Linked DNA regions of Aureispira sp. CCB-E. The protein of the gene in region 1 interacts with the protein of each later gene in a pairwise test. Links are inferred from orthologs where the notes say so. Each region holds a gene or a part of one and is shown in the gene's direction. Other genes may lie near its edges. The genes, in order: ligA and leuS.

Region 1 (3,313 bases):
TATCGTAGTGATTTGGTAGGTTGCTTTGCCGAAGATTTCCGCCAATATGGAAAACGTTATAACAAGGCAACAAAAAAAGCTTTGCTACTTGAATTTCAAAAAGAAGTGGTCAAAAAGTGCCCTGAGAAACTAGCAGGTGTGTTTGAATATAAATAAACCTCTCCTATTGGTTTTGGCTCCTAAAAACCTCCAACAAAACGAGACAGATAAACTTTGGCTAATCGCATAATGATTGTTTACAGTCGCTTATTGTCATACAACACAATAAGTTGACATACTATTGACTATTTCAATAGTTCGCTGATTTTTTTTATTAATTTAATAATCAATGACTTGTTTTTTCTTATTACATTTTATGAAGTTGCTTAAAATTAAGTAATAATTAAGCTTGCTAATAGGCTTGTACTAATAGCACAAAAGCAAAAGAACATGACTAGAGCAAGAAGTTAATCAACGAACTACTATATTTATAACATAAAGATAATGTACTCTGATTCAGAACACAAAGCGTTGTATGAACGCTCCAAAAAATTACTAGCTAATCCTGTTGCTTCAGCAGAGATGAATGCTGCTCAACAAATTAATGAACTTTGTGAAGTTATCAATTATCACGAATGGCGTTACTATGTTTTAGACCAACCCATATTGAGTGATTTTGAATACGATAGCCTTTTTAAGAAATTAGAAGCTTTAGAGGACTTATTTCCCAATTTATTGCGCACAGATTCCCCTACACAACGTGTCTCCAACGATTTGACAGAGCACTTTGAAACGGTTCAGCACCTAACTCCTATGCTATCACTTGAAAATTCATACAATGCCGAGGACTTAAATAACTTTGACGAACGCATCAAAAAGATGATTGGTGCAGATGTACCAACTACTGGAATTGAGTATTGTGTAGAACCAAAGTTTGATGGAGGAACCATTGTTTTGGTTTACGAAAATGACCACTTGGTTCGCGCTGCTACTCGTGGTAATGGTGCCCAAGGAGATGACATTACGCCAAATGCCAAGGCTATTCGAACCATTCCTCTAAAAGCAAATTTTTCAAAATATGGCATTCAAAAAGTAGAACTTCGAGGCGAAGTACTCATTCGCAAAGATTTATTTGAACAAGTAAATGAAAATCGTTTCAAAGAAGGTAAACAACTTTTTGCCAATCCTAGAAATGCAGCAACAGGTGGCTTACGCTTAAAAGATCCCAAACAGGTTAATGAAAGAGCTTTGGATGCTTTTATTTATCAAATGGGATTTGCGACAAACATAGACGGAGATGACGTTTTGAATCAATTTGAAGATCACAATCAGCAAATCGAAATCTTGTCTAATTTAGGTTTTAAAGTACCTAAAATAAATGTAGAACGTGCGGTTTGCCAAGATATTGAAGCGGTAAATGCGTATTGTGAACAATGGCAAATAAATAGAGAAGCATATCCTTTTGAGATTGATGGAATGGTTGTCAAGGTCAATCGCCTAGATTTGCAAGAATTATGCGGTTATACTAGCCACCATCCTCGTTGGGCTATTGCTTTTAAATTTAAAGCAAAACAAGCAACAACAAAGCTACTGGACATTGATTACCAAGTAGGTCGAACTGGAGCCGTTACCCCTGTTGCTCGCTTAGAAACCGTTGACTTAGCTGGTGCTAAAATTTCGAATGTATCGTTGCACAATGCTGATTTTATCAAAGAAAAAGACATTCGAATTGGCGATACGGTTCTTGTTGAACGAGCGGGCGATGTTATTCCTTACATTGTCAAAACATTAGCCGACCTTAGAGATGGTTCCGAAAAACCAGTTGTCTACCCTACCAATTGTCCCGTTTGTAGTTCTGTCTTGGAGCGTCCAGAAGGGGAAGCGGTATGGCGCTGTGTCAACCCTAGTTGTGAAGCACAAATTGTAGGTCGTATGATTCATTTTGTCTCCAAAAACGCAATGAATATTGACGGTTTTGGAGAAGCTTATATTGAGCGTTTTTACAAAGAAGGGATGCTGCACTCTTTAGCTGATATTTATCGTTTAGATTATAAAAGAATTGCCTTTTTCGAAGGCTTTGGAGAACGATCGGCAGAGAAGTTGCAAATCGCTATAGAAAAAACTAAAAATAATCCTGCACACCGCTTGCTTTACGCCTTGGGAATTCGCCATATTGGTAGAACCAACTCTAAAATATTAATTGCAGAGGTAGAAAAGATTCAAGATTTAGCCAATTGGTCTTTGGAACAACTTTGCGAATTGCGAGACATTGGTCCTATCGTCGCACAACAGGTGTTGGATGTGTTTAGTTTGCCAGAAACCATTGAGCTTCTAAACGAATTTGAAGCACTTGGTGTTAACGTATATCGCTTGGAATCTGAACAGAAAAAAGAGGTCGCTTCTGATGCTCCTTTGGCAGGAAAAACGGTTGTTTTCACAGGAACATTAACTCAAATTAAACGCGATGAAGCCAAAGAGTTGGTAGCTAATGCTGGCGGGAAAGCTGTTGGCAGTGTTAGTTCTAAATTAAGTTACTTGGTGGTCGGAGAAAAAGCAGGTTCAAAGTTGACCAAAGCTCAACAGTTGGGTATTACAATATTAACAGAACAAGAATTCTTGACGCTTATCGGGCATTAATAGATTTTTATGCTTATAATATTCTCTGGCAGTTGTGCTCACTCAGATTGCCAGAGAATTACCAGCTTCTTGAGCTCAATTACCCCCAATTACAAAACATTAGTAGTTCGTTGAAACATCACAAATGCAACATAAAAAATGCCAATTCTAGAATCACATAGACAACTTGTTAATGACGCTATTTTAAGTTTAGGAATTAAACCAGAAATTTGTCAACAAGATAGCAATCCCAATTTATGGAAATTACATCGAGGAACAGCTCAAATTATTATTGTAGCTCAAGAGTCAACCACCCATTTAGAGGACAAAGTGGCAACTATTTCGATGATGTCTCCCATTTTGCAAATCCCTCAAGACTTTAAACAAACAACTGCCTTACAGCAATTTATTTTAGAATCCAATCATCAATTAATTACAGAGTCTTTTAGTATTTCAAATCGATGGTTGATTCTAAGTACCACCTACTATTTGGATGATATGCGCCGCCAAGAAGTTATACAAATGTTAGATACATTAAGCTTCCATGCTCAATCTTTTATACGTATCATAGACGAAAAATTTGGCATCAACCAAAGCACTTAATAGATTGATAGTAAAACATTTCGATGAGGAACAGCTTTTAATGTCATATTTTTAGTTATCTTTGAAGATTTAACACTCCATTGATTTGCTGCACTGCTACTGTGTGGTTTCAACG
Region 2 (3,688 bases), 940 kb from region 1 along the record:
TTAAACTCCTTATAGACATAACATTTTTTTTAGAAAAATAATTCTATTTATTGATTTTAAGTTTTTTTAACACAAAAAGAGGGCATAATGAAACTATTTTTAAAAAACTACAATTGTTAAGTAACCACTTTCAAAAACTTTGTATAAATTCGTTGGCTAAACTATGAATGCAGACTCAAATTTTAGCATAAATACTTCACAAAACAATGAAGCGTACTTTAGTCCAATGCATAATTAGTTGTAGTAGGTTTTACCATTTGCTGATGGTAAATCATAGCATTACTTCGTTAAAAAATTGTATTAGTTTACTTTGTGAGCGATCTCACGACCGCAGAGAGCTACCATGAAGTAGTACCGCAGGTAACTAAGCTTGCGATCTCATGACCGCAGGGAATAATCAACGGAGTATTATCATAGGTAACTATCAATAAATAGAAAATAACTTTTTACATAAACAGTAAGCAATTATTGCTTACATACCAACAACTATTTAATTATAACAATGGATTACGAATCAAGTGAAATTGAGGCGAAATGGAAACAGTATTGGGCTGAGCATGAGGTATACAAAACTTCTAACGATACCTCAAAACCCAAGTATTATGTATTGGATATGTTCCCCTATCCATCTGGAGCTGGGCTACATGTAGGGCATCCGCTAGGCTATATTGCTAGCGATATTTTTGCTCGATACAAGCGTTTACAAGGTTATAACGTATTGCATCCAATGGGATACGATGCTTTTGGTTTGCCTGCTGAGCAGTACGCCATTCAAACAGGAGTGCACCCTGCTGTTTCTACCAATCAGAATATTAGTTTCTATCGTAAGCAGTTGGATAACTTAGGCTTTTCTTTTGATTGGAGCCGTTCTGTGAATACTTCAGATCCAAAGTATTATAAATGGACACAGCATATTTTCTTGAAATTGTTTGCTCATTATTATAACAATGAAATAGATAAAGCTGAACCGATAGAAAATCTAGTTGAACTATTTGAAAAAGAAGGAAATAAAAATGTTCAGGCTGCTTCTAGCCAAGAAACTATTTTTTCTGCGGATGAATGGAATGGTTACAGTCCCAAAGAACAGGACGATGTATTAATGAATTATCGTTTGGCGTATCGTAAAGTTGGTTTTGTAAACTGGTGCGAAGAATTAGGAACTGTTTTGGCAAATGACGAGGTCAAGGATGGTGTATCGGAGCGAGGAGGATACCCCGTTGTCAAAAAACCAATGCGCCAGTGGGCATTGCGTATTACTGCTTATGCAGAACGTTTGTTGAATGGCTTGGAACAAGTCGAATTTTCAGAAGCTTTAAAGACGCAACAACGCAATTGGATTGGACGTTCAGAAGGAGCACAATTGTTTTTTGACGTACACAATAGCAATGAGAAAATAGAAGTCTTTACAACACGCCCGGATACTATTTTTGGTGCTACATTTATGGTGTTGGCACCAGAGCATGATTTGGTAAAGGAGATTACAACAGAAGCACAAAGACAAGAAATAGAAGATTATCAGGCATATGCCAACAGCCGCTCTGAAAGAGATCGTATGGCTGATGTAAAGTCCATCACAGGTGCTTTCACGGGTGCTTATGCTGTCAATCCATTTACAGGAAACAGAATTCCTATTTGGATTGCCGATTATGTATTGATTGGATATGGAACAGGAGCAATTATGGCTGTTCCTAGCGGAGATGAAAGAGACGAACGTTTTGCAAAACACTTCGGCTTAGAGATTGTACAGGTGGTAGATCAATCGGCTTATGAAGGTGCTGCAATTGGTGATAAAGTGGGCACGATGATTAATTCTGGTTTCTTAAACGGCTTCCCTGTTACAGAAGCAATTACGAAGGCAATTGAAGAAATCAATGCTAAGAATATAGGAGAAGGAAAGATCAATTATCGCTTAAGAGATGCTAACTTTAGCCGTCAGCGTTATTGGGGAGAACCATTTCCCGTGAAATATGACAAAGACGGTGTGGCGCACGCTGAAACGAATTTGCCATTGGAATTACCTACATTGGATAATTTTAAACCAACCAAAGAAGGCAAGGCACCTTTGGCTAGAGCTGAAGAATGGGTGCATCAAGATGGTATGACGCGAGAAATTGATACTATGCCTGGTTTTGCGGGGTCTTCTTGGTATTTCTTACGCTACATGGATCCAAATAATGATGAGGCGCCATTTAGTGCTGAGGCGGTTAATTATTGGAAAGAAGTAGACTTGTATGTCGGTGGAGCTGAACATGCTGTAGGACATTTGATGTATTCTCGTTTTTGGCATAAATTTATGTTTGATCTAGGCATGGTACCAACGCGTGAGCCATATAAAAAATTGGTGAACCAAGGTATGTTGCAGGGAGTTATCGAGTTTTTGTATATGCTCAAAGAAAAACAAGATGGTCAATCTGTATTTGTAAGTGCCGATCAATTGTCAGAATACGATGGGCAAGAGTTTGCTCAAATTCCTGTGCATATTGATTTTGTAACAGATTATGGCAAACCAGAATCTTATTTAAATGAAGAAGGTAGAAAGCAATTTAAGGCTTGGAGACCAGATTATGCAGGGGCTGTTTTTGTAACGAATGCAAAAGGGCAGGTAGTTACTCATAGTGAAATCGGTAAAATTTCTAAGCGTTATTTCAATGTTGTTAATCCTGATGATGTGGTAGCGCAATATGGAACAGACTGTTTCCGTATGTATGAAATGTTCTTGGGGCCATTGGAAGATAGTAAGCCTTGGGATACAAAGGGAATTACAGGAGTATCAAAATTCTTGCGTAAATTCTGGAATTTATTCTACAAGGATGGGCAATGGGCTATCAGCGAGGAAAAAGCAACGCCAGACGAGTTGAAAATTTTGCACACTGCGATTAAAAAAGTGAACCAAGATATTGCTAATTTCTCTTTTAACACTTGCATTGCTCATTTTATGGTGGCAACCAATGACTTAAAGAAAGTTAATTGCAACAAACGAGAAGTTCTAGAACCATTGGTTGTTTTGATGGCTCCGTTTGCACCATTTATTACAGAAGAGTTGTGGCAGCAACTGGGACATGAAGGTTCTGTTCATGCCAACGGGAAATACCCAGAGCACAATCCTGCTTATTTAGTACAAAGTACGATTACGTATCCTGTTTGTGTGAATGGCAAAAAACGTGCAACGGTCACTTTTGCGGCAGATGCGACAAAAGACGCTATTGAGCAAGAAGCTTTGGCTGTTGATGAGGTACAAAAATGGATTGATGGAAAGCCAATTCGAAAGATAATTGTCGTACCTAAGCGAATGGTTAATATTGTAATTTAGTATTGTCCGTATCTATTCTTAATCTCATTATTTAGATTTATAAGGCGGATTATCGTTATAAAAGCTTTGGTGCAAGTACATGGGGTACTTGCACCTTTTTTATTGAATTTTTTTGTCAACAGGCGTAGTTAAAAAAGCAAAGGGCTCACGAACTACTACGCTACGTATACTTATATTTTAAGATGCTACTAGTTTACCGTTTTTTATTACTTTTATTTATAATAATCAGCAAGCCTCTAGCTGCACAAGATTGTGAAAAAGCTTGGATGTATTATGAGCAAAGATTGGAATTAAGCCAAATCACAGAGCGTCATTTTGGTATAAGTGTTCCTGTAGAGAAGATACAGATTGATTTTTTGGGCGCTCCTGTAGGCATTC

Evidence for each region.
Region 2: the proteins of ligA (region 1) and leuS interact in binary tests that used the Escherichia coli proteins (3 or more experiments, as listed by UniProt). The link is inferred for Aureispira sp. CCB-E from one-to-one orthologs.

What each region holds. Positions count from the first base shown.
Region 1 is NZ_CP133671.1:2,472,925-2,476,237, reverse strand. What follows is about bases 71-3,049. They hold ligA (NAD-dependent DNA ligase LigA), read left to right. Parts: upstream 71-483; coding sequence 484-2,616; downstream 2,617-3,049. Other genes in these bases: QP953_RS09485 (YbjN domain-containing protein), read left to right, coding at 2,755-3,049; QP953_RS09495 (hypothetical protein), read left to right, coding at 71-156. In the rest of the region: more of QP953_RS09495, read left to right, coding at 1-70; more of QP953_RS09485, read left to right, coding at 3,050-3,198. UniProt on the Escherichia coli protein: DNA ligase that catalyzes the formation of phosphodiester linkages between 5'-phosphoryl and 3'-hydroxyl groups in double-stranded DNA using NAD as a coenzyme and as the energy source for the reaction.
Region 2 is NZ_CP133671.1:3,411,374-3,415,061, forward strand. The notes cover bases 157-3,510. They hold leuS (leucine--tRNA ligase), read left to right. Parts: upstream 157-502; coding sequence 503-3,310; downstream 3,311-3,510. Other genes in these bases: QP953_RS13220 (D-alanyl-D-alanine carboxypeptidase family protein), read left to right, coding at 3,493-3,510. Also shown: more of QP953_RS13220, read left to right, coding at 3,511-3,688.